3 regions of the Clostridium fungisolvens genome follow, and region 3 is predicted to be linked to each of the others. Evidence: predicted binding sites of a transcription regulator. Region 3 holds the regulator's gene; each other region holds the start of a gene.
The links. Region 3 encodes NrdR, which represses ribonucleotide reductase genes. Its sites were predicted from a motif close to CACNANATNTNGTG; they were not measured.
Positions count from the first base shown of each region.

Region 1 (7,430 bases), 1.3 Mb from region 3:
TAATATTAATATAATTATTTTAATAGAGGTTTGGGGGGAGAAAAATTAAACTATTGAAAAATCCAATAACAATAATTTGTCTCATTATAATTATCATAGGTATATTTACTAATTTGCCTGAGAGCAAATACTATGATAAAGAGTTAAAAGAGCTGGTGAACCAGAAAAAAGCACAGGTAATTGAAGTTAACAAAGATATGAAGATAGACAATGATACTGTATCAATTAAAAGAATTATTAACACTGATGATAAAACTTATATTAGATCTATATATAGAACTTCCGAACCAGGTTGGTCTTTTTCTACGACTAATGTAATTAATATATTTGATGATAAAGGGAAAAAATATCAGTATAGGGGTGGAGAAAACAAAGGTAAGATATGGGGACAGGATGAACTTATGGAAGTTGAAAGAATTGATGAAGATGCAAAATATTTAATTCTCAAACTAGACTGGTATGATAGAAAGGCTGAAATGACCATTTCACTTGATAAGGAGAAGAATATCAATGAAAATAAATAAGATAAGCATAAGTGTAATTATTGAATGGAGTATAGCAACAGTACTTCTATTCATATGCTACAAATATTCATTTCTATCATATGGTAGCTTTTCTCCATTAAAAGCTCATGAACTGTCGGAGAGAACGTATCACTATGGACCTTCAAAGATAATAAAAGAGATAGACTTAGGCAAACAAAAAATATATTTAGGTAGATATAAGGATTGGTTTTCGGCAGATACAGTTAGAAAGGAACTAATTAAATGGTATCCAGGAGATGGAGTAGGAGGGTACCCTATAGATTCATCAAAGCAAGTATCTTATAGTTGGAGTGGATCTAGCACTAAGAACAATGAGATGTTTATGAAGGTCTATGGTTATGTAAGCGATACTAAAATAACCACTATTCTAATTGAAGGGGAAGATAAGATAAGTGAACCGAAGTATCAGTTAGATGAAAGCAGAATGTTCCTCTTTAATTGGAATAAAGATAGTAATTCAAGAAATACAAAGTATCTTGTGGGGTTGGATAAAGACGGAAAAGTTATTTATAAAGAAGAACTTGTTAGCATATAAATTTATGAAAGGCGGCTGTTGATTTGGAGCAACAGCCGCCTTTTTATATGGTGTACATGATTGTATTATCAAACTCTCCCCTCAGAAACAAAAGGAGTTTTGAAAATAGATTTTCCATTGAAGTGTTTCAACTTTACATATAGTTTCAGCCATAGAGCTGCTAACAATATGAGATCATATAAATTTTATGCTATTGGGTCTTTATCCTTTAAAGAAAATACTATAAATGGTACTGTGAATCCTAGTATACTTAAAATTGTATAGAAAGTAGCATTTTCTGGTTTGTAGAGTTTGTATAGTTTATTTAATGCAAATAGTACAAGAATAAAGTTGACCAACGACACTAAAGTGCCTAAAATATGCACATGGCGAAATACTACAAATATGATGGAGGCTACTGGTAGTACAATCTCAATGTTTGGAACTTCATAATCAAAGATTTTTAGACCTTTAATTAGCTTACCTAGAATGTACAATTGAGCTATAGGAATCCATGCCACCCAAGGATTTTCCAGTCCTTGACGAACTGCCATTTTGTATAAAGCATAAGCCATAAAAATATATAGAACTAAAGATATTATGGAGAAGAAAAATAAGAAAAATCCTAATAGAGCAAAAAATTGAAACATTAAATCACCTATCCTTTATTATTTAATAATTTATATTAGCTATTGAGATTAAATATTACAGTGGACAAATATAATATTAAAAGACTTTTTAAAAAGTATCTGGGAGGTTAACTATCTTGGGGATATTTAACAATTATAAGTTAACCTATGTAAGTTCTTCCTATTATAAAAAGGTCGCTGAAGAAGGTTTCTGCAGCGACTTTTCTACTATATAGTTATTATTAATATGTTTGATTACTTTATAGGACACACACCTGCTGCACATTCACTATCATCTAGATCATGTTCATCGCCATGCTCATATTTCATTAATAGTTTAGCATCGAAAGGTTTCATGTTTGATAATCTATTTTCGTATTCCTCTTTTGTAATGGCTTCATAAGGTAAAAGAGGGTAGTAGCTATCATCTAAGGATAAGAAGGATATACCAACTATTGAATTCCAGTTTTCATAAACCCAGTCTTCAACTAAATCCCACTCATTTTCTCTTACACTTACAGTAATACTTGCATTGTGGTCTACGTAATTGTCCATAAACATTTTATATATTTCAAGCTGCTCAATTGCTGAAACATCATATTTTGTTTTGCCCTTAGGTGCCTCAACAGGGAACTCAATAACTAAGGTTCTGGCATTTTCCATTGTAGAACCATTTTCAGGGTGTACAGGATAGCCTAATTCTTGACATACTTTAACTAATGCATCTTCAGCATTTATCCTTATTCTTCTCACATAGTATGGAGAGTGAGAAAAATGAAGCCCACTAGAAACCGTAGGAAGCAGTGACAAAGTACCTTCAGGTTTTAAAGTTGTAACAAGCAGTGATCTATTTAAGCCTAAAGAATCTGCTAATTCATCGGCAGCTTTTCTAGCAGTAAATCTTAGTTTCTTTAGTAAATCAACTTGATCAGCTATATTCATGCCTACTGCATTAATAGCATCTTGATACCCAGTGATACTTACCCCTAGAAGTCTATCTCTCTTTAATTTATAATCCCATTCTGGAAGCTCTAATTCTACAAGTGTTAATCTGTAGGAAGCTCTAGTTAATAATGAATGAGTTTTTAATAGTGCATCTATATCAAGCTTTCCATCTTTTACATGAGCCAAAATATTTGTAGTAACTAAATTACAAGTTTGACGGTCGTCTAGTAGCACCTCTCCACAGGGATTAGTTCCTTTAAAATTAGGATTACGTCTTAAAGCCTCTGCTCCATTATAGCTTGCTGGTTCGCCACTAAACCTCATTTGCTGAAACTGCCATTTCCAAAAATCTTTAGAAGGTTTTTCAAAGTGGATTATGGTATTATTGGATAATGCTCTGTGTATAATATCTTCATTTACAACCCAATTACCATCTGAATCTTGAGTGTATAAGCCATTCTTTGCTTGAATTGTTTCAGAATCATTGGCATCTATTAAGCCGATTTCAGCAGATCTTCTAACTCCGCCCACAACTACATTTTCAGCAATTATATTTGCAAAATCTAGCATATCAATAGCGTGTATCTTACCTTCAACAGCATTATTTCCAATCCTATTGTTAACTACCTTGTGGAACTTAATAAACATATTTTTTAAGCTATCGTGTCCAGAGGCAGTTCCTCCGAAACGTATCAATCTTTCTCCTCTAGGTCTTACGCTATCATAATCTATCTCAATTGTTGAGATATGCTTATATTCTTTTCTAGTAACTATGTCAAAATACATTCTTAAAGCCTGAGCCCATCCTTCTTTAGAGTCGCCTACATGTATAGTTGCTTTAGTATTTTCATTAGAAAAATCTAGAGCTGTAGATTCTAGTCTGCTATTTTTACTTTTAGGTTCATACTCCTTATTTATAACTTCAACAAGTCTTATTTTAGGAAGATATTTAACATCCTCTTCAAGAACTCTAAATCCTACGCCTGTTCCAACCATTAATGCATAAAATAGTTCGCCAAGTTTATCAAAACCATCCAATATGATAAGGCTGCAATTAAAATTTGCAAGAGCATGATCATTTACAGCTGAAGTTCCACCTATCCAAAAGGTACGTCCGCTAAGAAATCCTTTTAGGTTAAATACTAAATCGAATAATTCTTCAGCTTCTTCCTTAGAAGTATCAGGAGCTAAACTGCAGTTATATTCAACAGCTCTTTTAACAGTTTCAAGCCATGATTCGCGTCTGCCTTCCTTTGGCAACCATCTTGAATAAGTTCTATAGTAAACAAAACTTCCTAATGGAGCTAATGGATTAATCTCCGCATATTGATTTAAAAATTCTTCAGTTAATAATTTCTTCATTAAAAAATCCTCCTTGAAAAGCATATCTTCCTTCTTAAAGATGTACCACTTCGTAATAAAATTTATATTTTCAAATTCTCCTCATAGAAGCAGAGGAATATTAAAAATAGATTTTAGATCGAACTAGTACATCTAAAGATGAGCCACTTCATAATTAAACTTATATTTTCAAGTTATCCTCTCAGAACCCAGAGGAGTTTTGAAAATAGATTTCGGATTGAAGTAGTTCAACTTAAAAAACAACACTATATATAGTGGAATGTTTTTCTAAATAATACTACATATAGTGCGAAAGTGTCAAATGTTTTAATTCGATAATTAAGCGTTAACAGTGGAATAAATTGAAAAAAATGAGTGGCTGTTAGTCTAACTAATGCTTATATATTAAGGAGTGTGAAGTGTTTAATTATTAATAAAATCTATATTAAAAAATTTTACGAGAATAATTTTTCTTTATTTAAAATCATGAACTTAAAAATTATTATTGAGAATTTGAATCATTTATAGTTTCAAATATGAAGTAGTTTAGGAATATATAAACTACTTCATATTTGAAACTTATCAAAATAAAGATTCGTAGAACCATCGAAATCTTTATTTTGAGCCTAAGGATTGAAGCAGTTTATCCGTTTAGAGGAATAGATATCCCAGTTCCATGAATTTGAAATATATTAGAAGTCATTTTAACTACTAATGGTGATTTAATTATTAATTTAGATTTTATTTGGAATTAGTCTATCTATATATAAAAATGTGTTTAGTTTTATATTTTCGGATATTAAAAATTGAGATTAGACTATAGCATTAACCCAGGACTATAATTATAAATATTATTGTCCTGGGTTAATTTATTGTTATGTTGTTTTAACTCTATATTCGCGTATAAATAATGCTTTAGCCTCTATGACTTAAGCTTCATAAAGGAGCCTGTTAAGGCAAGGGAATGTTAGGCTAAAGTCCCTAAAAACTAAATCCCTTGTGCATACATAGCTTCAGCAACTTTAATAAATCCAGCAATATTAGCTCCTATAACTAAATTATCTTCAAAACCATATTCACTTGCAGTGCTGCTGCATTTTTCATAGATGCCCTTCATTATTTCCTGAAGCTTAGAGTCTACTTCTTCAAAAGTCCAAGAATATCTCATACTGTTTTGGGCCATTTCTAGGGCTGAAGTAGCTACACCACCGGCATTAGCAGCTTTTGCAGGCCCAAAGATTATTTTGTTATTGATAAATAGATTAACTGCCTCCATTGTTGAAGGCATATTTGCACCTTCTCCAACAGCATAACATCCATTAGCAATTAAAGTCTTAGCAGAATTTTCGTCAATTTCATTTTGAGTTGCGCATGGAAGTGCTACATCGCATTTCACATTCCATATTCCTCTAAAGCCTTCGGTATAGGTTGCATTAGGGTGATATTTTACATATTCACTTATTCTCTTTCTTTCCACTTCTTTTATTTTTTGAATGGTAGATAGATTTATTCCATTAGCATCATAGATATATCCGTTTGAATCACTCATAGCTACAACTTTAGCGCCGAGCTCTGTTGCCTTTTGATTAGCATAAATAGCAACATTACCAGAACCTGAAATAACTACGGTTGCATCCTTAAAGGATTTTCCTTTTGCTTTTAAAGCTTCATTCATGAAGTAGCATAGACCGTAACCAGTTGCTTCTTTTCTAGCAAGGCTTCCGCCCCAGCCCAGGCCTTTTCCTGTTAATACCCCAGTGAACTCGTTGTTTATCTTCTTATACATACCATATAAATATCCGATTTCACGACCGCCAACTCCAATATCACCAGCAGGCACGTCTGTATTTTCACCAATATGTCTATTAAGTTCTAGCATAAAGCTTTGGCAAAATCTCTTTATTTCTCCATCCGATTTACCTTTAGGATCAAAGTCACTACCGCCTTTACCGCCACCTATTGGAAGACCAGTTAGTGAGTTTTTGAAGATTTGTTCAAAACCTAAGAATTTTATTATTCCGACATTAACTGATGGATGGAAACGAAGTCCACCTTTATAAGGTCCAATGGCACTATTAAACTGAACTCTAAATCCTCTATTTATATGTTCCTCACCATTATCATCTACCCATGGTACTCTAAAGATAATCTGCCTTTCAGGTTCTACTATCTTATCGAAGATTTTATCCTTTACCCATTCAGGATGTTTTTCAGCTACTGGTTCAAGTGACAAAAGCACTTCCTCCACTGCTTGGTGAAACTCAGGTTCATTTGGATTTCTTTTTATAATATCATCCATTACATGTCTTAAAATTTGCATTAAAATTGCCTCCTATTTAATTAGGTTATATTGATTATTATTGACATAATTAGTAGAAAGAAGAGATTTATATTATTAATTATAAAACTTATAAGCAATAGCTAAAGGGTTTCACTACGGAAACTTGAGTTAGGAATCCTGTATTAGGAGTAAAAATATCAATAATTTTCTTTTGAAGTTAGAAGATATAGAACGGTATAAAGCATTCACTTTAATTTATGCTAGTTTATAAGATATATTCTTTGAAATAGCATTAATCTAGCCTTTGATGCTTCAGATAGTTACTTATTTCTAAAGGCTTTAAGAGGTCTTAAGAAAAGTTTAAGAATTTGAGTTATCCTAGTTAGTTCTAATATAAATTAACTTTAAATAGTATATTAAAGTAAATTTATTTGGGAGGGAGAAGCGTGAGAAGAAAATCGGATAGAAAAACAAAACTGCATATTATTGCAATAGTAGTAGCTTTTATATTAAGTTTTTTTAATTTTGGTGCAGCAGGCGCAGTAAAAAAAGTTAACGCTGCGGAGCAAAATCAAGAAAAAAATCTAATTATTTTAATAGATAAATCATTAAGCATGAAAAAAACTGATCCTTTTGGATTGTCCTTAGTGGCTGGTGTTATGCTTATGGATACCTTAAGTGATAAGGTAAATGTGAATGTTTTGGGTTTTGGAGAAACGGTGACTTATGATAAAAAGCTTAGTGAAAAGCCTTCACGAGAAAGTTTAAAGACTTTTTTTCAGTCTATAAAGTTTGAAGATAAAGGTACTGACCTTAAGGAAGGTTTGAAGGAAGCTATTTCTCAGCTAGATGGAGTAACTGGGGATAAAGCAATTATTGTTTTGTCTGATGGCAAGGAAGACCCTGTTAATGGGATCACAGCAAGTCATGAAAGTGAGCTTAATTCCTTAGTTAAAAAAGCCTATTCCTCAAAGATAAAGATTAACACCATAGGACTTTCAAAGGATGTGGATCAAAATAGATTAAATTCCATTGCCTTTAATACAGATGGAGATTTTCTATATTGCGAAAACTCCGCAGAGCTTTTTAATGCATTTAGTAAGATGCTTGGCGATATGGAAGGCTTCTATACCATAGCTAATTATAATACTCAAAGTCAAAAAAGCCAGGAAATT
Region 1 covers NZ_BLZR01000001.1:2,952,666-2,960,095, reverse strand. Annotated here, with positions in the region: gene bsdtw1_RS12970 (DUF5643 domain-containing protein) at 54-524, shown strand; gene bsdtw1_RS12965 (hypothetical protein) at 511-1,080, shown strand; gene bsdtw1_RS12960 (hypothetical protein) at 1,266-1,709, opposite strand; gene nrdJ (ribonucleoside-triphosphate reductase, adenosylcobalamin-dependent) at 1,944-3,995, opposite strand; gene gdhA (NADP-specific glutamate dehydrogenase) at 4,963-6,294, opposite strand; gene bsdtw1_RS12945 (VWA domain-containing protein) at 6,702-7,430, shown strand, end outside.
Region 1: the regulator NrdR is predicted to act here: its motif matches at 4,239-4,252, upstream of nrdJ (ribonucleoside-triphosphate reductase, adenosylcobalamin-dependent).

Region 2 (7,430 bases), 3.0 Mb from region 3:
CCATTTGCAGAATCAGAAGATTTATTTGTAAACGAGCTGATCTCTTTTATGTCAAGCTAATACAATCACATTGAAATATCTAGGTTTAATCGGCGTAAATCTTTATACTTTCATTTACAATAAAAAAGCCACTGAAGCGATCTTCTTCAGTGGCCTTTTTGCGTATCTGCCTTTTCTGAACGTATGTGAAGAAATTCTGGCAGGCGACATAATTTTATTTTTTTACTGTATCGCCATAAAAAGCTTCTGAAAGGATTAAAATATGTAGGTTTAATCGACATAAAACTTTATACTTTCATTTACAGTAAAAACTATTTAAATAAAATGGTTTCTTCATTGGCTTTTATATGATTTAGTTATACTAATATAAAGTTATAATTTCACCACCACTTAGCGAATTCTTAACATCTATAACACGTTGATTTGATGAACCTCTATACTTTATACTTTCATCTCTTAATGTTACATCAAATCTTCCATCAACCAACACATCTATATTATTTATAAGCTTATCCCAAGCTTCATTATCTTTTAAGTTGTTTAATATGTACTCAAACTTATAGCCCGTATAACACCATATATTAAGACCTAGAGCTTTTATTCTCTGCGCCATATAAGAAAACTTATCTGCTTGTTCAAAAGGATCACCACCGCTAAAGGTTACACCACTTATTATTGGATTGCTTTTAAGCTCCTCTATAAGCTCATCCATGTTTCTTAGCTCTCCACCATCGAAGCTATGTGTTTCTGGATTAAAACACTCCTTACAATTATGTTTACATCCCTGAGAAAAGAAAACTCTTCTTATTCCAGGACCATTTACTAAACTTTCATGAATTATACCCGAAAGTCTTATCATATTATCTTCCATTGTTAAATCAACACCTCAACTTTTTTGAGCATTATAGCTCTCCATTCCACTCTTTGTAAAATTCATCTAAAAACAGTTGCATAAACTTATGTCTTTCATCTGCCAACATTTTTCCACGTTCTGTATTCATCATATCTTTCAGCAAAAGAAGTTTTTCATAAAAATGATTTATGGTATTACTCTCACTGTTCTTATAAGCCTCAAAGCTATCGTGCATTTCATATGTCACATTTGGGTTGTACATCTCTCTACCTTTAAATCCACCATAAGCAAAAGCTCTTCCTATTCCTATAGCGCCTATTGCATCTAATCTATCTGCATCTTGAACTATCATTCCTTCTATGGAATTCATATGTCCAACAACTTTTGCTCCTTTAAAAGTTACATTATCTATAATATAACATACTCTATCTATAGTCTCCGACTCAACATTTAACCCTTCAAGCCATAACTTCGCAACCCTACTGCCTGCCTTCTCATCTCCATCATTAAACTTCCAATCTGCAATATCATGTAATAATGCAGCTAATTCAACAATGTCTTTATCGCATTTTTCAAAAGCTGCTATATTTTTAGCATTCTGCCAAACTCTATATATATGCCACCAATCATGGCCACTTCCCTCACCACTGAACTTTTTTTCTAGCATTTCTGCAGTTTTTTGTATTATTTCCGTCATTATTTACCTCCATTTTAATTAGTGAATCTAGTATATTCTAAAAACTTTTGTGATTGAACTTGATAATACATAAATAATGATCATCTACTATTACTACATACTAAATTATAATACATATTGCCAATTAAATCATATGCTAGCATCTAAATAATTTTTTTGTAAATCTATGTTTTCCGATTTATTTAGATTATAATTTCGTAAAGAATAAAAACTCGCTTAAGCGAGTTTTTACATATATGCCTTTCCAAATTCACATGAGGAAAATGTGACATTCAATATATTCTTCTTTTTACAAATTAGCTACTTATCCAATACTATTTATCATTCTTAAATCCTTGTTGAGCCATAGTATCCTTAACCTTAGGATAATAAACAGTTTGATATAGAGAAGAGGTTAAATCACTCCAATTACCTTCCTGCTCCCTTCCTATTTCCTTAAGATATTTTTCCATGTATTCATCATACTCATCTATCTTAGTTTTTAATGCTTCTTTATGGTATCTATCTTCATGCTTAAATGTCTCGAATGGCAATCTAGGTTTTTGCTTAGATTGATTTTCTGCATAACCTAGAACCAATCCACATACTGGGTAAGTAAACTCAGGTAGCTCCAAAAGCTCTATAACCTCTTCTGGATTTCTTCTTATACCGCCAATAGGAACTACTGATAGCCCTAATGATTCTGCCGCTATTATAGCTGCTCCCATAGCTATACCAGCATCAAATACACCTGCTGCAGTACCTTCAACACTTTCGTGGATAATTTGCTTTCTCCCATACTTCTCAGCACCTATATTAGTTTTATAAAAGTCCATTACAAATATTAAAAATACTGGTGCTTTATCTACATATACTTGATTACCAGTCACTTCAGAAAGTTTCCTTTTCTTTTCCTTATCTCTAACTACTATAATTGATGTTTGTTGACCATTGATTGAATTTGGCATAGCCTGAGCAGCCTTAAGAACTTCATCAACTAAGTCTTCTGATATATCCTTATCCAAGTACTGTCTTATTGATCTATGTTGTTTTATTAAATTTATAGTTTCATTCATTTTTACACCTCTATTGATAATTGTTATTTACTAGTATTATATATCAATTAAATTAAATTGTAAACAATCTATTGTACTATTATGATTCCACAAATTAAAATGTTTATGTAAGCTAATATTTTTAATTTACTTCCAACTAAATATAGGTTCTTCAGCAAAATAAAATCCAAGCATACACTAAGTATATGCCTGGATCTTGTATTAATTAACACCTATAAATATCTGTTTTTTATAGCCAAACTACTATTTTTCTATGAAGTAATTATGCTTATGATTTTCAGTGTGAGTCACCCTGTCTTCTCTTTCTTCATACTTCCCTGGACCAAATCGTTCATCAAGACTTAAGTATCCTGTAACCCTTGAAACACCTTGTATATCATGACTTCCACAACATGTGCACTTTGATTCACCATTATTTAGATAAGTTCCACAGTTCTTACAATATCTTATGTGGAAGTTTATACCTAAGTAACTAATATTGGTATTCTTATATGCATAGTTAAGTATATTCATTATAGCTTCTCCATCTGGAGTTCCATCTACTTCAAGATATGATATATGTCCACCATTACAAATCTTATGGTAAGGTGCTTCTATCTTTATCTTGTCTATTATAGATATTGGATATCCTACTGGCACATGATAACTGTTAGTGTAATACTCCTTATCAGTAACACCTTTAACTATTCCAAATATCTTTTGATCTTGCTTTATGAACTTTCCGCTTAATCCTTCTGCTGGAGTAGCGTAGCAGCTCCAATTAAGATGAGTCTCTTCTTTAAGTCTATCAGTATATTCTCTGATATATGATACTATCTTAATACCTAGTTCTTTTGTAGCTTCATCTTCGCCATGATGCTTTCCAACTAAGGCAATTAAAGTTTCAGCAAGTCCTATGAACCCTAAAACCCAAGTTCCTTGTTTTAAAATAGGTTCAATGTTATCATCTGGGCTTAAGCCCTCTGATCCTTTCATAAGCCCTTGACCTGCTACAAATGGAAGATCTTTCACTCTTAAGTTCTTAAGAACTGAGTATCTATGCATTAGAGATTCCTTAGCAAGTTCCATTCTACTTTGAAGTATTTCAAAGAACTTATCAACATTTCCTTTTGCTTGTAGTCCTATTCTTGGTAGATTTATTGTTGTAGGTGCAATATTACCTCTTCCCTTACAACCATGATCACCATTTATATTATTCATAAGATATGTTCTACATCCCATTGTTGCAGGCATATATCCCTTATCGTAATACTCTTTATTAAAATCTGCATCTATATTCATAAATGTAGGATTCATTCTTTTAGCAGCTACTCTACATGCTAATTCAAAAAGATAGAAATAAGGATCTTCTTTTTCCCTATTCACCCCTTCTTTAACTCTAAAAATTATGTTAGGGAATATAGGTTGCTCTCCTTTTCCTAGCCCTTTCTCATATTCAAGTAAGAATATCTCACATACAAGCGCAGCATCTTGATTATAAGGAATTCCTAAATTTATAGATGAGAACGGCACTTGAGAACCTGCACGAGAATGCATTGTGTTTAAGTTGTATACAACACCTTGCATTGCTTGATGAACTCTTTCTCTAAGCTTAGAATCTACAAGCTTTTCAAGTTTCTCTCCCTCTATTCCATATTCCATAAGCTCTTCTTTTATCTCTTGCCTAGTTGGTTCAACAAATATTGACATGTCATTATCAAAATCAGGATGTGATTGTCCTCCAAACATATCATTTTGAGTTGATTGAAGCAATATGCAAGAAAGTTCTGCTGCTGTCTCTATTCTTCTTGGATTATTAATTGTTCCATATCCAGTGTTAAAACCATTTTCTAATATTTCTTTAGTTGGTATATGTAAGCAGTTTGTAGTTAAATTATAGCTGTCTAAATCATGATAATAAACATCCCCATTTTCATGAGCTTTTGCCAAATGCTTAGGCATTGAGGCAAGATTATGCCACTTATTAGATTCTGAAGCTATTCTAAGTAGCTTTGATGAGAAATTGTTTCCTACATTCGCATTATCTCTATCAGTTTCAATTCCAATTTTCCCTATTGCTCTCATTAAGTCTGATTTTATTTCTCTAACTTTAGTTCTTTCGTTTCTGTAAGTTGAATATGCTTGTGCTATATTCTTAAACCCATTATCACTTAAAGCCTTTTCAACTAAGTTTTGAATTTCTTCTACAGTAACATCTAATTTTCCAGACATTTCGATATAATTGATTACCTTTTGTATAGTATCAATTACTTGACTCTCTTTTAAACTCTGACCAATTTCTTCTGCTGCTCCCTTAATAGCTTTCCCTATCTTCTGAGCATTGAAGCTAACCCTTCTTCCATCGCGCTTCACAACATCTAGCACATCGACGACCCCCATTACACTATATCTTGTACTGACTTATTATACTTCACTAGAAATTTAAAGGCAATTCTAAATTAAACTTTATCTTAATAATAGCAAAGTATACGTCATTATATCTCCTATTTTTAAACTTTTTTACAGTATTTCTAATGTTGACATTAGGAATATTTAAGAAAATACTGGCAAATTAATATTACTATTTTTGATTTTCGTCTAAATTTTAATAATATTAATAGGTTGTCGCATATATATTTAAATATAATGTACAAGCTTATACGCTAAACGCATTAAATTAAGGAGGTGAATTCATGAAAAAAATCACTTTTATTATCCCCTTGTTATTATGTATTTCAATAGTTGGTTGCAGTTACACTGATACTAAATCTAGCTCTACTAAACCTTTTAAAAGAGAATCTCCCCCTGTGATTGACATTTCAAGCAATGATACTGTTACAAATGATTGTTTCTATACTGGTGAAAATTTGACTGAAACAGAGAAATCTAATATTCCTTTTATGGCCATAATAGAGAATTCAAAAGATGCAAGACCACAGAGCGGTTTAAGTGAAGCAGATATTGTATTTGAGACTATGGCTGAAGGTGGAATACCAAGATTTATAGCATTGTTTCACAAGAACACACCTAAACAGATTGGCCCTATAAGAAGTGTTCGACCTTACTTCTTATCTATTGCTGAGGAATATAACTTACCGTTTGCCCATTGTGGGGGAAGTGCTGAAGCCCTATCAACCATAAAAGCAGACTCTTCTATAAAAAGCATAAATGAGATAGCCAATGGGGCATATTTTTATAGAGATGCTTCTAGAAAAGCTCCTCATAATCTATATACTTCTGCTGATAAGATACGTAAGTATATAACTTCCAACAATATAAAAATAGATATAACATCAAATCTTTCTTTTGACAATTCCTTTTGGAAAAATGAAGACTTAGCTAATGCAACCGTAGTAAATTTAAAACTGAATAATTTTTACACAACTAATTATAAGTTTGTTAATGGTAAATATGAGAAGTATATGGACGGTGTCAAATCTATCGATAAAAACAATAATATACCTCTTTCTTTTACCAATATAGTCGTACAACAAACCCCTATAAAGATTCAATCTGATAATTTACATTTAGATATAGCTATGATTGGAAAGGGATCTGGGTACTTATTCTCTAATGGTAAAGTTGAAAAAATCCTATGGTCCAGAACTACTTCTAATACCCAAACTGAACTGACCACTGCAGATGGCAATAAAGTTTACCTAGCAAAAGGTAACACAATATGGCATATAATCGATAACTCAGTCACTCCAACCTATAATTAAAGAAGTCGCTGAAGCAACCTTCTTCAGTGAGTTTTTTAATGCATCTGCATTTCCAAATATACATTAAGTAAATCTAGTACTTTACTATACACTAAAAAAGTTGACGGATTACATTTCCGTCAACTTTTTTATTATATAGATATATAAGTTCCAAATAAGATGATTATACGAATGTTTATTTGGATAAATTCTAATATAAAGTAGTTTATCTATAGATATACCAGTTGGATTCGAAATTTATAAAAGTGCTTAGGTACATTCACTCTTACACTTCTTCTCTCTTTTGTCTTTATACATATTTTTATCTGCTATAGAAAGAATTGCATCTATACTTAGATTATTTATTCCATCTATCTGAACTAATCCATAACTAAAATCTATGCGATTCTTCGCAGTACAATTTCTTAGTAAATAATCTTTCATACTCATAATTTTCTCAACAGCCTGTTTCTGAGTGCTATTTCTAAAAAGTATTACAAATTCATCCCCTGACATCCTAGCATAGAGGTCATTGTTATTCAAGTTGATCCTCAAAGCATCTGACATTATTATAAGCGCCTTGTCCCCTTCACTATGACCATAATTATCATTTATAAATTTAAAATCATCTAAATCTATAAGAGCAACCTGTGATATATGTTTTTTTCTTTGCATATCTAGAATTTCTCTACTAAAATAGTCTTTGAAACTCCTCCTATTGTAAAGATTGGTAAGTTCATCATGTGTTGCTATATACCTGAGCTGCTCTTGAGACAGGAAATTTTTAAGCGCAAGCTCAAGCTCATGATTTATATACTTCATTTTGTCTATATCAGCTTTATTAAATAATGCATCAGGTACAGTACTATCTAAATTTACTATAGCTACAACTTCATTATCTATATAAATTGGTGAAAATAAAACACTTTTGATATTAGTTCCTTTCTCTAATAACTGGATCTCACTCGAAATACTGTCATTAAATATGTCTTCTTTGTCATTGAATGGCATCTTAAGAATACAAATATCTGCTAGTCTATTATACTTATAAAGATACACATCTTCTCTTTTTATCTTCATGTTTAATAGATCTTTGGGATATCCTTTGATTGCTCTATAGTGAAAATAATCGTCTTCTTCTAATA
Region 2 covers NZ_BLZR01000001.1:4,587,614-4,595,043, forward strand. Annotated here, with positions in the region: gene bsdtw1_RS20360 (alpha/beta fold hydrolase) at 1-60, shown strand, start outside; gene nrdG (anaerobic ribonucleoside-triphosphate reductase activating protein) at 362-871, opposite strand; gene bsdtw1_RS20370 (HD domain-containing protein) at 903-1,550, opposite strand; gene bsdtw1_RS20375 (NADPH-dependent oxidoreductase) at 1,865-2,605, opposite strand; gene bsdtw1_RS20380 (anaerobic ribonucleoside triphosphate reductase) at 2,849-4,969, opposite strand; gene bsdtw1_RS20385 (DUF3048 domain-containing protein) at 5,278-6,306, shown strand; gene bsdtw1_RS20390 (sensor domain-containing diguanylate cyclase) at 6,556-7,430, opposite strand, start outside.
Region 2: the regulator NrdR is predicted to act here: its motif matches at 4,987-5,000, upstream of bsdtw1_RS20380 (anaerobic ribonucleoside triphosphate reductase).

Region 3 (7,430 bases):
ATAGGAGAAATAAGACGTTATCTAAGAGATAACAATGCCATAAGGGTAAGCAGGTCATTAAGAGATATTGCATATAGAGCTTTACTTGTTAGAGATAAATTAGTAAATGATAATAATAAAGAACCTACTATTTCACAGATAGCTAAAGAATTAAAAATACCAAGGGAAGAAGTTGTCTTTGCGTTAGATGCAATACAAGACCCAGTATCGTTATTTGAACCAATCTACCATGATGGAGGAGATGCAATCTACGTGATGGATCAAATATCGGATAGTAAGAATCAAGATGATAATTGGCTTGAAAATATTTCTATAAAAGAAGCTATGAAAAAATTAAATGATAGAGAAAAACTTATACTTACTCTTAGATTCTTTAATGGTAGAACACAGATGGAGGTAGCTGACGAAATTGGTATATCACAAGCTCAGGTATCAAGGCTGGAGAAGACTGCATTAAAGCATATGAGAAAGTATGTTTAGAGCTCATTTGAGCTCTATTTTTTACTGTAAATGAAAGCACGAAATTTTAAAATAGTGTGACTTTGATATTTAATTATTTTTAGAAGAAAAAGGATATCATTTTATACCATTTTCTATCATATATTTTTATATGGAGGGATGTTAGATGGAATTGAGTATGCATTCATTAAATAATCTAAGAGTCATGGAGGTAGTCGATATAAACCTAGGTGCAAAACTTGGCTATATTAGAGATTTAAAGATTGATTGTGATGAAAGTAAAATAGTATCGATATTGATACCTGTCCAGAAAAGTAACTGGTTCGGAAAAATGGACATGCTTGAAATACCTTGGGAAGATGTAGTAAAAATTGGTGTAGATGTTATATTGGTTAATAGTAAGGAAAAAACTGTATCAGATATGTAGCAAAAATAGTAATAAGTGTGTATAATAAATATATTATAGATAATCACTTATATGCTAATGAAGGATTTTGGAGTTAGCTTTAGGTTAGCTTATTCAATAAAATTAAGTTAAGGAAGTTGCATTAATGAAAGGGCGTGAATAGCTTGAGATGTCCATACTGCTCATACGAAGAAAGTAAGGTTGTTGATTCCAGGTCGACTGAGGATTATACAGCCATAAGACGAAGAAGAGAGTGCTTAAAATGTGGTAAGAGATACACTACTTATGAGAAGGTTGAAGACATACCAACTTTGGTTATAAAGAAAGATTCTACTAGAGAGAATTTTAATAAAGAGAAATTAATCAATGGGTTAATAAAAGCATGTCAAAAAAGACCAGTTTCTAGAAGACAAATAGAGGATATTGCTGATGATATTGAAAAGACTATAAGTAATAAGATGCTTACAGAAGTTAGCACTGATTACATAGGTGAAATGGTAATGGATAGATTAAAGAATATTGATGAAGTATCTTACGTAAGGTTTGCATCAGTGTATAGACAATTTAAAGACATAAATACTTTTATGGAAGAAATTAAAAATTTGATGGGATTATCAGAAGAACTACATAAAAAGTAGTTCTTTTATTTCTGTTTAGGAGAGTATAACATTACCTAGGAAATAAGATTAGTTGTTAAATCTTAGTTAAAGATAGTTAAAATAAATTTGCTTTTATTTGCTTTATGTAATGATAATGTTAAAATTATAAGTGAAAAGAGTGAGAAAATTTATTAATTTACCTAAAATGTAAAGGAAGTTAATTTATGAAAGAAAAAATGTTAAATGATTTTCAGATTTTAACCTATGAAGATCCACTAGTTGAATTAGGGGTCACAACGGCTTTAAATGATGCAAATTTTAAGTTTGATACTGAAGAAGGAAAGAATAATTTAATAAAACTTAAAGATGATTTGCAAGTTAAGAAAATTTGTTATTTAAAGCAAATCCACAGTGATAAGATCATCATAGCGAATGATGATGTTGTGTTAGATGGTCAAGTTGAAGGGGATTCACTTATTACTTCTAGTGTAGACACTATTATTGGTGTATTTACAGCGGATTGTGTTCCTGTTTTAATATGGGACAGCAATAAAAAGGTGATTGCAGCAGTACATAGTGGGTGGAAGGGTACTTTTGACAGTATTGTAAAAAAGACAATAGAAGTTATGATTAAAGATTTTAATTGTGAAAGCAGTTCTATTAAAGTTTTTATAGGACCACATATAAGGCAGTGCTGTTATGAAGTAAGTGAAGAGCTTATAGATAAGTTTAAGAAAAACAACCTGTATAAAGAAGAAGATATCAATAATGGAAGGTTTTTAAATCTTGAAAAATGTATTGAGGTGCAACTAAAGTATTTAGGTATAAATGAAGATAATATAATTAAGAGTGGTTCTTGTACTTTATGTGAAAAAAATATAAAGCTACATTCTTACAGAAAAGATGGGGAGCATTCAGGAAGAATGTTTACTTACATCTATTTTAAATAATGGAGGAACATTATGGCTGATGAAAAAATTCTTATAGTAGACGATGAAGAACATATCGTTGAACTTATGAAATTTAATTTAGAAAATGCAGGATTCAAAATAATAACAGCGTACAATGGAATTGATGCTATAAAGCTTGCTAAATCAGAGCATCCTCGTTTAGTATTGTTAGATCTTATGTTACCAGGGCTAGATGGATTTGATGTTTGCAAAGAAATAAGAAAGGATTCCTTGACTGCTAATATTCCAATCATCATGACTACTGCAAAAGGTGAAGAGCTTGATAAGATTTTGGGACTTGAGTTAGGAGCAGATGATTATATTACAAAGCCTTTCTCCATAAGAGAACTTGTGGCAAGAGTAAAGGCTGTACTTAGAAGAACTGTAAGTACTCCATCCTTTGAAAAGTCCTTGAATATTGGAAATCTTACAATTGATTTCTTAAAGCATGATGTGCTTAGGAATGGTGAAAAAGTAGAGTTAACATTAAAAGAATTTGAACTTTTAGAGACCTTGGTTCAAAATAGAGGAAAGGTTCTTACTAGAGATATGCTTTTAGACAAGATTTGGGGATACGAGTATATTGGAGAAACAAGAACTGTAGATGTTCATATAAGACATCTAAGGAAAAAAATTGAGGATGATGATAAAAATCCTAGATTCATAGAAACAATAAGAGGAATTGGATATAGATTTTCAAGCGGAGAATAATTTATGAAGAAAAAAATAATGTTTTCGGTAATTATTACAATAATATTTTCATTAGTTGTAGTAACGTCTTCTTTTATTGCAATATCTAATTATCAGTATCTAGAGAACTCTAAAGCAAACTTGAAGCATTATAATGATTTACTTGCAACTTTAATACTTGCAAATGAGCCTGACAAGATAGCTAAATTAAATCAAGTAAAAGCTCTTGACAGGGAGATAAGATTTACGTATATAAGCAAAACAGGAGTTGTAGAATTTGATACAGATAAGCGTCTGGAGGATCTTGATAACCATCTTACAAGGGTTGAGATAGCTCAAGCTATAAAAAGTGGTGAAGGATCAAGTGTACGATATAGCAAAAGCTTAAATAAAAATTTAGTATATTATGCAACTAAACTACAAGATGGCAGCATTGTGAGAACTTCAATACCCTTAGATAATGTAAAAATATTTCAAGACACTAACATTAAATACTATTTGATAACTTTGGTATTCGTATTAGTTTTATCTGTAGTTCTTTCTCTAAAGCTAACTAGATTTATAGTTGATCCCGTGAAAGAATTGGAGATTATTACAGCAAGAATAGCAAGAGGAGAATTAGATGGTAGAGTTAGAGTTAGTTCTGTTGATGAACTTGGAAGTCTAGGAATGACCTTTAATGAAATGGCAGATAAGCTTGAAGTAACTATGGATGAATTAATTGACAAACAAAATAGACTAGAAGCGATTTTAAAAAGTATGGATAGTGGAGTTATTGCAGTTGATAGAAGTCATAAGGTAATAATGATAAATCCTTATGCTGAAAAGATATTCGGCATAGACAAAGATATAATCGGAGAAACTCTTATGGATCATATAAGGGATTTTGAATTGGATAATGTTTTTGAGACTTCTGATGCATATAAAGAGATAAAAATAATCTGGCCAGAAGAAAGAGAATTAAGGATAAGAACTGCAGAAATTATCAATGGTAGAGAGCACATTGGTACTGTTGCAGTTGTTCAGGATATAACTGATATAAAGAAGCTTGAAAATATGAGATCGCAATTTGTTGCTAATGTGTCTCATGAACTTAAAACTCCACTTACATCTATAAAAGGATTCGCTGAAACTTTAAAATATGTAGATGATGAAGAAAATAGACAAAAGTTTTTAAATATAATAAATGAAGAAGCAGAGAGATTAACAAGGCTTATAAATGACATATTATCCTTATCCAATATAGAACAAAATATAGAATGTACAAGAATGAACTTTAGTGGAGATAGAATAATAGAAGATGTTTATACCTTAATGAAAATTGAAGCTGAAAAGAAGAAGATAAAACTGTCTGCGGATTTGAATAATACACTTTCATTAGTGGGGGACCCAGATAAGTTTAAACAGATGATGATAAACCTTATTGATAATGCTGTGAAGTATTCTGAAGAAGGTGACTCGGTTTTAATAACTTCAAATAATAAAAATGGTATTATAACTTATACTGTAGAAGACACAGGAATTGGTATACCTAAGAAGGACGTGGCAAGAGTATTTGAAAGATTCTATAGAGTTGATAAAGCAAGGTCAAGAGCTAAAGGTGGAACTGGCTTAGGACTTGCGATAGTTAAACATATAGTTAAAACCTTTAATGGAAATATTGATGTTCAGAGTCAACTTGGAGTAGGGACTAAATTCATCATAAAGATCAAGGGTGTAAAAGAATAAAGAAAAATCATAGAGACTAAAGGATTATGAGATAATCATAATTCTTTGGTCTTTTTTTACTGTATAGGAAATTATAAAATTTTCAAGTTAGATAAACCTAGATATTTCAATGCTTTTAGAAGCTCTTTATGGCTACACAGTAAAAAATAAAACTTATTAGCCTGCCAAATTTACCTATAGTTAACAGAGGTTCACCTAGGCTTAATATTGGTTAATCTTCGCTTAATAATTTTTATGTAAAATATACATTGGAAACGAAATTTTCAACAATAAGAGAAGATAAGCATTATAAAAATGCCTGAAGGGGAGTTATTTGGATGAAAAAAAGGAAGATATCAATAAAAATTGTAACAACAATTAGTCTTTTCCTTATAGTGTTTACGGTTATTACAAACTATTCTATTTATGCTGTTGCAAATAATAAGATAATGAACTCAAACTATAACAACATGAATATTATAACCAGCGAAATAGGGAACAGTTTTAAATCCTCGATAGCATATCAAATAGAAAACTTGAAAAGTATAGGTAAGGAAAATGTTTTAGCAGAATACTATGAAAGCAATCTAAGCGAAGAAAAACAAAAAAGTCTGAATGAAAGACTAAAAAAGGTTTCTACAAGTTATGATGAAGCAATTTTTGTGACTGATAAAAAAGGTGTAATTAAAGCAAGTTCTAATGATCAATATATGAGCTTAGATCTTTCATCAAAAGAATATTTTAAAGCTACGCAAGCAGGAAAAGAAGCAGTTGGATCTGTGGAAAGCTCAATTATAACTGGCAAGTTTATAGTGTACTTCTTAGTTCCAGTAGAAGATCAGAACGGAACAATAGTTGGGGCAGTAGGAAAGGTTCTTGATAGCAGTTATTTCTCTGAAAGATTTAATTCTTTTAAATTTCTTAATACTGGATTTGTTTTTATGGTGGATAGTTCTAATAAAATTGTATATCACCCAGATATGCACAAGATTAATAAACCTATATCCATAAAAGAGATTGCAAGCCTAATTAAAAACCCTCAATATTTGGCTAAGGCAAATAGCAATATAGAATCATATGAAGAGAATGGAAAATCAATGGTGGCTGAAACACTTACTATACCTGAACTTAAAATGATGGTTGTACTTGCTGCAAATAAGGCAGAGATTCTTGAAGCTTCTACATACATAGGAAGAGTATTGATTATATTTGGAATTGTAGAACAAATAATATTAATTCCTTTAATAATTATTATGATAAATTCAGTACTTAAACCTCTTAAAAATCTCACTAATAGTACAAGAAAAATATCTGAGGGCGATCTTACTGTTTTAAGCAATGTTAATAGTAAAGATGAATTGGGAGATTTATCAAATAACTTTGATCAGATGATTGGAAATATAAGAGTTCTAATAAATGAGATAAAAGGTTCTGCAAATGATTTACTTAATATAAATGAGTGCTTTTCAGCGGTCCAAGAAGATAATCATGAAGGTATGACTTTTATAAAGGAGTCATCCAAGGTTATGGTTGAGGAAACTAGGAATATTGATGAAGCAATAAAATGGTGTATCGAAGGTTTTGAGAGATATGAAGAAAAGTTAAACGAAATTAATATGAAATCAGAAAAGATGTACAAGCATGCAAGTTCTATTAGAACAGTTAATAGCGAAGGAATGAATTCTATATATGAATTAAGAGATATAGGAAACAATGCAGGTATAAACTTTAATGCCATAGATCAAAGTATAAAAAAACTTATAACAAACTTGAATAGCATAAATACTATAGCTCAAGGTGTAACAAATATTTCAACACAGACAAATATATTATCACTTAATGCTTCTATTGAAGCTGCTAGAGCAGGTGAGTTTGGAAAGAGTTTTTCTGTTGTAGCAGAAGAAATTGGAAAGCTCTCAAAGTCTATTGAAGGAGAAATGAAATCAATTAATAGTTTGATTAAGGTAATAAATAGCAATATTGATGAAACTTCAGAAAGTATGGAAGAACTAAATAACTTCTTTAATATGCAAACAGATGTATTAAATATAAGCGTAGACAAATTTAACACTATTATAAAGAGCACAGACAAGATTATTGGCTATATACAAGACGTTAATACCAATATAACTGGAATTAACAAGGATAAGAATGAAATGAATAAAAGATTATCAGATGTTAACACTACATTTGAGGAATTTAACAAAAGTATTGAAGAGGTTTCAGTTTCTGTTAATAAACAATGGGAAGATTCAGCGATGTTAGATGAAGTTAAAAACTCTATGAATCAAACTGTCTATAAGCTTCAGAGCTCAATTTCAAACTTTAAGGTAGAGTAAAAGATGTTCATAAAATTTATACACTTTGTTAAATAAAATTTACATTACTATATTATTACTTAACAAACAGCTAATACTTACTTAACTTAAGAATAATATAATTTATTATGTAAGGTAGATAAATAATAAAACAGTAAATAAAATTTGGAGGTTATCAAATATGAATAAAAGAAGTTTAAAATTCGGTGTAATCGCACTAGCATTAACTATGGCAACTGGAATTTTCGCAGGATGTGCTTCAAAGAGTGATGATAAAACTGCTACTGATTCAGGAAAGCAA
Region 3 covers NZ_BLZR01000001.1:1,621,419-1,628,848, forward strand. Annotated here, with positions in the region: gene sigG (RNA polymerase sporulation sigma factor SigG) at 1-480, shown strand, start outside; gene bsdtw1_RS06660 (YlmC/YmxH family sporulation protein) at 626-886, shown strand; gene nrdR (transcriptional regulator NrdR) at 1,030-1,503, shown strand; gene pgeF (peptidoglycan editing factor PgeF) at 1,689-2,414, shown strand; gene bsdtw1_RS06675 (winged helix-turn-helix domain-containing protein) at 2,427-3,125, shown strand; gene pnpS (two-component system histidine kinase PnpS) at 3,129-4,832, shown strand; gene bsdtw1_RS06685 (methyl-accepting chemotaxis protein) at 5,150-7,150, shown strand; gene bsdtw1_RS06690 (phosphate ABC transporter substrate-binding protein) at 7,311-7,430, shown strand, end outside.